One region of the Paenibacillus filicis genome, then DNA from elsewhere that is predicted to be linked to it. Evidence: riboswitches for the same ligand, from Rfam matches in the RefSeq annotation. Region 1 holds a riboswitch; the other holds the start of a gene.

Evidence for each region. A riboswitch is a leader RNA that binds a small molecule or an ion and turns the genes downstream of it on or off. The one in region 1 is predicted to bind cyclic di-GMP.
Region 2: it holds a riboswitch for cyclic di-GMP, as region 1 does, so the genes downstream of both, WMW72_RS00495 (hypothetical protein) here and WMW72_RS33900 (transglutaminase-like domain-containing protein) in region 1, are expected to answer to the same signal.

The regions. Positions count from the first base shown of each region.
Region 1 is NZ_JBBPCC010000037.1:33,619-38,088, forward strand. It holds gene WMW72_RS33895 (MEKHLA domain-containing protein) at 1-315, opposite strand, end outside; gene WMW72_RS33900 (transglutaminase-like domain-containing protein) at 493-1,287, opposite strand; cyclic di-GMP riboswitch class I at 1,301-1,388, opposite strand; cyclic di-GMP riboswitch class I at 1,421-1,507, opposite strand; gene WMW72_RS33905 (class D sortase) at 1,594-2,310, opposite strand; gene WMW72_RS33910 (SdrD B-like domain-containing protein) at 2,381-4,470, opposite strand, start outside.
Region 2 is NZ_JBBPCC010000001.1:102,063-106,532, reverse strand. It holds gene WMW72_RS00510 (iron-sulfur cluster assembly accessory protein) at 130-432, shown strand; gene WMW72_RS00505 (YuzB family protein) at 462-683, shown strand; gene WMW72_RS00500 (MDR family MFS transporter) at 835-2,067, shown strand; cyclic di-GMP riboswitch class I at 2,164-2,256, shown strand; gene WMW72_RS00495 (hypothetical protein) at 2,352-2,651, shown strand; gene WMW72_RS00490 (THUMP domain-containing class I SAM-dependent RNA methyltransferase) at 3,038-4,231, opposite strand; gene WMW72_RS00485 (O-methyltransferase) at 4,364-4,470, shown strand, end outside.

The sequences.
Region 1 (4,470 bases):
CTCCCTCACCGCGCGCATGAACGCCTCCCGGGCATCCCGCTCCATGGGCTCTGCCGTCAGCCGGGAGGGCATCCGGATGAACGTCTGCCAGTCCATCTCCCACAACTCCAAGGCCAGCCTGCTGCCGAAGTTCAATACCGGATCTTCTTCCATGCCATGGGACAGGATGTAGAGCGGAGCCTGGAATAAGCGGTCTGCTGCGGTTCCTGCTTCTCCCTCCTCCACCAGCCTGCGGCCGGTCCAATGCCGGTAGCTGTCAATCACCCGAAGCGCGTGCTCATTCGTCGCGCCAATTCCTGTGCGGATAGGTTCCATGCTGTTAACTCCCTCCTGATTCCGCTTCTCTGAATGAAGATACTTTACTTACTTTCGCTGCTTCTACCGCCATTTCCTCCATATCTATCAGACTGTGCATCAGCCGGAAAAAAGCCCAATGCTCAACAAGAGCACTGGGCCTGGACTTTCGTTCATTATAACGAACAGCAAGAGAGGCTAATACACCTTAGCCGCCTTATACTCGGCTGCGTTTTTCACGAGCGTTTGGCTGCCGGTCCCTGCATCCACAGTCGTATCGACCGTCTGCCACTTCCCGTCCAGGTACACTTCATTCCACGCATGATATTCCTTCACATGCTCCGACGATCCCATCAGCAGCTTAGTCGGCACGCCCACGCTGCGATTCATGGCTGCGAACAAGGAAGCGTAATCGTAACAGATACCTTTGCCTGAAGTCAGCACGCTGTCAAGGTCGGGGATGTAACCGGTCTGTACATTAGCAGCGAGATTGAAATCGTAGGTGACCGTGTTCACGATATAATCGTAGATGGCCTTTACCTTTTCTTGATCGGTCTTCTTATTCTGAGTCAGCTCACGGGCTTTTTCAACCACAGCTTCCGCTTCATTATAATTGATATTTTGAATAGAGTTCAGGTACACGCCAGCTGCATCCTTCACTTGAAGGTCTACCGAATCGTTGTATACCGATTTGTAGCGGTTGTCTGTTACCCGCTCTAGAATGGAGAGTGTGTACGCCCCGTTACCCAACTGAAGCGGGAAAAACTCTTCCTTCCCTGCAGCAGCCAGGTTGTACGTGTAGTTCACTCCGTCTTTGGTGACCATCAGCTTTGTCGCTTTGGTTCCCGATTCATAGGCAATCCCAATGACACCCTGATTCAGGTTCTTCAGATCCAGCCACGAGCTCGAATCCGGCTTGGCGGCTAGTGCTGCGGCCGGCAGGTAGAGCACAAACATACATACAGCAATGAACAATGCCGTCCACTTACGCATACATATAACTCCCTTCGGTAGCTGGCTGCCATACTTCTCACGAAGGGTAGGCCCTTTAGCTTTGCGTCCCTGCCTTTCGGGCAGGTTTGCCATTTATCGGTGCTAAGCTCTATGAATACAAAAAAACAATCCATTCGGTAACTGGCTGCCGTGCTCCTAACGGAGGGTAGGCCCTTTAGCTTTGCGTCCCTATCTTTCGACAGGTTTGCCGTTTATCGTGTATTGCTTAATTTGAGAGTATCATATTTTCCGTAAAATACAAGCCCAATCTTAGTGAAAAATACCTATTTCCCCAGGCCCTTCGTATTAGCTTCGTCTAGCCTGCACAATAAGCCGGTGTGTAGGATCGACAATCGGCTCGCAGGTAATCAGTGTAAGCACACTTTCCTTGTCGCTTCTCCTCAGTACCGACGTATCCGTAGGCTTCACAATCAGCGTCTTGTATACGGTATAGGTCAGCTTGCGGTCCTTCGTCTCCACGATGATTTCATCGCCGATCTTCAGCTCGTCGAGCCGGTTGAACAGACGTCCCTTGGTACGGACCCGGTGGGCGGCGATCGCCGCATTGCCTGGCTCGCCAAGCGGCGAGGTCTCCTTCATATGAGCCGCAGCGAACTTCATGTTGTCCTGTGTAGCTCCTTCCAGCACGGGAAGCCTCAGCTTGATCTTCTCGATTGACAGCACAGCAATGGCCGTCTCGGCAGTCAGAGATGCTGTATTCGATACGGTATCCGAAGCCTCTGAGGGCTGCACGCCCGCTTCAGGCGTATGCAACTCGGAGAGATTGGTTTCATCCTCCGTCCCTTGGCTGAACAAGCCTGACAGGCGCGCATATTCCTCAACCGTCCGTCTGTCCGAATCGGCGTCTGTGTATGCAGACTTGCCACCTGCTGCCGCAAAGCTTTGCTCCGTGGACTTCAGCAGCTGTCTTTCCAGGTAATCAGCATGCCATTCCATCGCCTTGGGCAGCAGGACGACAACAATCCCCGCAACCATCAGTACATAAGCCAATCCCTTCATCATTCGGCTCCTTACGCTTTCGTTTGTTCAGAGAAAGCCAAGGCTGCCGTTGTACCGACAGCCCTGTGTTCTCCTATACCCGCTTGGAGGAGCGCCGTTTCCTCAGCGCCGCTCCCAGCATAAACAAACCAAGACCTGTCAGCTGCAGCAGCAGATGACTGTCTTCCCCGGTCTTAGGCAACGCCGCTACATCAGGCAGTTGTCCTTGACCCGCTTCTTTCCCTAAGCCGTCCAAAGGAATTTTCTCGACATCGATGTCGAAGAATACTTCTTCTTCGTTGCCGTTCTCATCCGTAACGACAATGCTGAATTCGTCCTTGCCGGTATATCCCGGCTCAGGCGTATACACCCATTTGCCATCCTCGTCGATCGTGACTTGTCCATGCCCCGGCGGTTGGCCTACCGACGGCTTGCCACCTGGCGGTACCTTGACGGCTCCACCTGTCGGCGTGCCTTCATCGGTCACGATCTCCTGGACAGGCCCCGGCTTCGCCGGAGGCTCAGGTGTCCCCGGAGTTACAGGCGTTCCAGGTGAACCAGGAGTTCCTGGATTGCCTGGTGTTTCTGGCTTACCTGGAGTCACAGGCTTATCCGGGGTGGCAGGCTTCTCCGGAGTGACAGGCGTCCCAGGGTTCACAGGACCGGAAGGTCCACCGCTGGAAGGCTCTTCGACCAGCCCGAGATCGATGGTCAGATCTTCCCATACGGTAGCATCGCCGATCGTAATCTTCTCGGTGTAGCCGCCGATCCGTTTATTGGAATCCAGATCTCGTGGCACGCCAGGCGCTTCCTCGCGGGTAGCGATGTAGCCTCCCGGAAGTATGAACTGGACGTAGTAGTCACCGCCTAGCAACTGATCGAACAGGTAATAACCTGGACGGCCAGCGCTGTCATTGGCCGTTACGGTTTGCGTGATCAACTGCTTATCCTTGTCATACAGCTTCACCGTGACGCCGTTTCTGCCCAGAGCAGCCGCTTCGTCCTGCGCTCCGTTGCCGTTCGCATCCAGCCATACGTAGTTGCCGATGGCTCCCTTCGCTACCAAGCCCAGATCGATGCTATGATCGACCCAGCCGGCCGTCTCGCCGATCGAGATTTTGCCGGTAAAGCCATCGATATCCGTCACATTCGAATCAAGGCCCTTGTCCGTACCTTGCGCTTCGCGAGTCTTCGTATAATCGGCCGGGATGACAAATTGCACATAGTAGTCCCCTGCGAGCAGATCGTCGAAGAGGTAGTAGCCCGGACGGCCCTGAGCGTCATTGGCCGTAGTCGTGACCGCCACCGGAGTGCCGGAGGTGCTGTCTTTGTACAGCCGAACTTCAACGCCGTTCACACCGCGGGAATCCCCGTCATTCTGAATGCCGTCCCGGTTGTGGTCCAGCCAGACGTAATTGCCGATTTCTCCACGAGGCACCAGACCCAGATCAATCGTAAGATCGTCCCACTTGGACGGTCCAATCACGATCGCTTCGGTGAAGCCAGAAGCATCGGTCTTATTGGAATCCTGCGCTTCGCCCGTCGCATTCGTCTTCGTCACGCTATAATCGGCGGGGATGACAAATTGCACGTAGTACGTTCCAGCCGGCAATCCCTGGAACAGGTAGTAGCCGGGCTTGCCATCCTTGTCTCGCGTTACCGTCTGTGCCAGCGACGAGCCGGTTAGAGAGTCGTACAGCTTGACGGTAATGCCGTTGATGCCCGTCTCTCCTGCATCCTGAACGCCATCCTCATTGCGGTCCAGCCATACGTAGTCTCCGATGGAGCCTCGCGGAGCCGTAATGACCGGCAACTCATGCGAGGTCGTGCCGACAGGCGTCTCGTCCGGCTTCACCGTTACCGTATTGATCAGCCTGGAGCTACTTAGATCTGCAGCCTTCACCTGATACGTATACGTGATTTCCTTGGATTCCCCGGACTTCAGCAGTGCAATTGGAGCCAGTCCCGTTACTTTGGAGTCCGTGATCACCAGATTGTGCAGATCGCGGCTTCCCGTGTTGGTAATCGTCACGATATAGTCGATCCAAGTACCAGCTTGCCACACCGACAGTGCACTGCTCTTTTTCTTGACATCGAGTCCGGCCGTCGGGATCTTCGCCTCGTCCGTCCATGGTTCAGGCGATTCATTGTAGTACACGGTCGCCTTGTTCTTCAGGTCGGTCA
Region 2 (4,470 bases), on a different contig from region 1:
ATGTAAGTTTCTCCTGTCGCATGGTGACCGTATCACAGATGAACGACAGGTTTCGGTGTGACGGGTTGCTTTCGCCGCGCGGTTTTTATACAATAAGGAGAAACGCCAAGTGGGAGAAGTGACATAACGATGAAATGTAAAATATCGCGCAACGCGGCTAAGGTATTGCTGGCCGAAATCGACAAAGAAGAAAATAAAGAGCTGAAGCTTCGCGTCTATATTACGCACAAGCACGGAGACCATGCCCATTACGGCATGGGGATGGACACGCCTACCGACAATGACGAAGTCGTCACAACGGATAGCGGCATCGAGGTTATTCTGCAGAAGGACGAGCCGATGTTAGATGGCATTCGAGTGGACTATTTCTACGTACCGGAAGAAGGATTTGCAGTTACGAATCCAAGCAAGGGCAATCACGGGGACCATTGATTAGGCCGCGCTAAGAAAGGGATGGCCGCATGGCTAACGATATACGCGTTTGCGACAAGTGCAAGAACATGAGAATGAAGACTACACTGCCCAAGCTGCAGAAGCTGGCCCCCGACGCCGAGATCAAGGTGGGCTGCAAGTCGTATTGCGGACCTTGCACCAGATTTGCGTTCATCTTCGTCAACGGCCGGTATGTGACCGCTCCAACTGAGGATGAGGTCATTAAGAAAGCAAGTAAGTATATAAAATAGAAATATATACCAAATCCCCGAGGCGTAGGCTTTCGGGGATTTTTTTGGCATGCATGTAAAGATAGAAATAGTCTATCGGTAATGGCAGGCATGATGTATAATAAGTCACTGTATGTATTTTACCCTAGGTTAATAAAAGGAGTTTTACCTAATGCTGGAATCGATGTTCCGCAATAGCCGATACCGGATAACACGGTTCTGGCAAGATTACCATCCCATCGTACATGTGCTGCTCGTAGGTACTGTACTGGCGCGCACCGCATCTTCCATGAGCATGCCCTTCCTGGCCATCTATTTATCGCGGGAGTCCGATCTCAGCCCGGTGCTGATCGGGATGATCATAGGTCTGGGTTCGCTCGCGGGAACGTTCGGGGGATTTATCGGAGGGGCGTTGTCGGACCGGCTGGGACGCAAGGTCATCATGATGGTGGCGTTGGTCGGCTGGGTCGTCGTCTTCGGGGGATTTGCAGCCGCCAAGGCCCCGATTGCCTTCATGCTGCTGAATATGCTGAACGGGCTATGCCGCTCCTTGTACGAGCCCGTATCTCAGGCGCTAATGGCGGATGTTACGCCCAAGGAGAAGCGGCTCCGGGTGTTTTCCCTGCGCTATCTGGCGATCAATATCGGGGTAGCGGTGGGCCCGCTTCTCGGCGCTTTCCTGGGTGCCTTCGAGGCATGGCTGCCGTTCCTGATCACCTCCTGCATCTATCTGGCGTACACGGTGATTCTGTATATCCTGCTGAACGTATTCGGGATTACCAAGATCGAAGGGGAGACCCGCACAGGCGCAACCGTAGCCTCAGCCTGGAAGATTATTGCGAGAGACCGAATTTTCCGTTATTACATCGGGGGAGGGATTATTGCCGCTATCGGGTACTCCCAGATGATGGCCACCTTGTCGCAGTATGTGTCCCAGAGTGTAGCAGACGGAGCTATGCTGTTTGCATGGCTGATGAGTCTCAATGCGGTGACAGTTGTCGTGCTGCAAGTGCCGCTGACGCGCTGGTCGGAGAAGCGCGGGCCTCTGACGGCCATCGTGACGGGCGGGGCCATGTTTGCGCTGGGTGATCTGGGATATGCGATCGCAGACAATACGCTGCTGTTCCTGCTGTCGATGTTCGTGTTTACGATCGGAGAAGTTCTAAATTATCCGGCGGCCAATGTGCTGATCGACCGGCTCGCACCTGACGGCATGCGCGGGACTTACTACGGCGCGCAATCATTCTCCAATCTCGGCCATTTTATCGGGCCTGTGCTGGGAGGCTACTTGCTGGCGGAGTGGGGGGGAGGACCTATGTTTGCGACTATCGCAGGAGTTACGCTGGCAGGACTTTATTTATATTGGAAAGGATTTCAATTCCACAAAATAATTCGAAAGTCCTGACATAATTCCTGAAAATAGTCATAAAGAATTATATATACAAAGGTCCTGATCTTTTATTCTTAATAAAGAATGTTGAGCGGTAAAACGATTGAACGTACTCGATAAGGGCAAACCAGGCGAAAGCCTGCGGACGCAAAGCTACAGGGGCTTAGGCGCATGAAGGAAGCGCGATGCCAGCCAGCTACCGAAGGAACGGAGCGATTCCTGAACGATATTCAGAAAGCGACTCCTGTGCCTGAACACGGGGAGTCGTTTTGGCGTAAACAGCAAGGAGGATTAAACCGATGTTGAATCAGGAACGCAGTATTATGAATAAACAAGGCTTTTATACAAAGATCGGTAGCGATTTTATCGGCGTGTTTTTGTCTCAGGAAGGCCCGCGGCTGTTCGTAAACAATGAGGTGTACGACCTGACCGCCCCAAGCTGGGACGTGGAGATGATCCGTGGACGGAGCCGTCAGATGCTGACGTTCTATTGGGAGGGCAAAGTCAAGCTGTCCATCCAATGTGAAGCCGATCAGGATCTGTTCCTTCCGTTGTTCGATTATCTGATGTGCAAGCCGCAAAAGCTGAATCACGCCTGATCCGAATTCTGCATGTCCATCGACCCGTCACTTGCAGAGTCCATTCCGTCTGGGAACAGCCGCTTGCCGGTGGCTGGGTCGTTTTTGTTATTGCAGTGAATGCCGGGGAGCTAATGTATCCTGAGGGAGCAAAGATTATCATTTGTACATCCAAGGATTAGCAAGGACTGTGGCTCGATCATCACTCCAGCGAGCTTAAGCGTACGGACAATCAGGCCGTATTCCAGGGAGACGCTCGGGTCGGCCTAGCGCTGCGTGTGCCGAGGGTAAATAGTGTGCGAATGGAAAATAAGCAAAAAGCCTTCATCGTGACTCCGGAATTCCGGGAGATGAAGGCTTTTTGCGTGGAGTTCCGTAGCTGCTCAGGCTGCTAATAGAACCGAATGCTAGTTGTCGCTGTCTTTGGCTGCTTCCTGCTTCTCTCCGTCTTTGCGCCAGCCGTAAAGGCCGCCCGGTGCGAAGAACTGGAACAGATTGCACTCGATACGCCCGTTGAACAGCTTGCGCTTCTTGTCTGCGTGGCGTCCGACGTAATGCTCAAGCTGCTTGCTCGGACTTAACAGATAGCTCGACCATGTAGGGAGCTGCTTGTACATCTGACCGAACTGGCGCAGCGCCCTCTCGACCTCGCTCTGATCGCCAAGCCGCTCGCCGTAAGGCGGGTTCGTCACGATGCAGCCATATTCGCCGGCAGGCAATGCCTTGGCTACGGGAATCGTCTTGAACGTCAAGTCCTTGGCGAGACCAGCTGACTTGGCTGCGGCGAGCGCAACCTCGACCGCGTCTCCGTCGATATCCGAGCCGCCGATTTGCAGGGGGATATCGTCCTTGACCGAATCATAGGCTTCTTCGCGAGCTTGCTCCCAGAGCTCCTCGCCGATGATCGGCCAGCTCTCCGCATTGAAGCTGCGGCGCAGCCCCGGAGCCAGGTTCCAGCCGATCATCGCGGCTTCGATAGGGATGGTCCCTGAGCCGCAGAACGGATCGTACAAAGGCTGCTGAGGCTGCCAGCGGCTGAGCAGCACCATGGCTGCGGCCATCGTTTCCTTGAGCGGAGCCTCGGTCGCGATCTTACGGTAGCCCCGCTTGTGCAGTCCGGGGCCGGTGGTGTCCAGTGTAATCGTGGCGATATCGTTCAGCAACGACACCTCGATCACGTAGCGACCTCCGGTTTCGCGGAACCACTCTGTGCCGTAGCGCTGCTTCATGCTTTCGACCACGGCTTTCTTGACGATGCCCTGACAAGCGGGGACGCTGGATAGCTGGGATTTATGGGAACGTCCCTCGACCGGGAATTCGCCGTCCTCGGGGATCCAGTCTGCCCACGGAAGCGCCTTGACGCCTTCGAACAGTTCATCGAAGGAGCGCGCTTCGAACTGGGCCATACGGATCAGGACGCGGTCCGATGTGCGCAGCCACAGATTGGAGCGGCAGATCGCCAGCAGGTCGCCTGTGTAGTTGATACGGCCGTTCTCGACAGTGACCTGCTCGTACCCGAGCTCCCGTACTTCCCGTGCTACGACGGCCTCGAGTCCCATCGGCGAGGTTGCTATCAATTGAATAGGTGAAGATGAAGACATAGTCGTTGTTCACTCCGAATTAAACGAGTTGAACGGCCTTACATAAAGCCGTACAATAAACTAGTATAGGCGATTCCTGGTGAATATACAACGACAGGACGCTAGGCAAGGGATGAGAAGGAGCTGGAGCAGATGACGAATGAAGTGTCGCAAGAGCAATACGCGGAGAGCTTGTTTGGACCGGATGAAGTGCTGAATAAAGTAACTGCCTCCATCCTGGAGCAGGGGATTCGGGATAT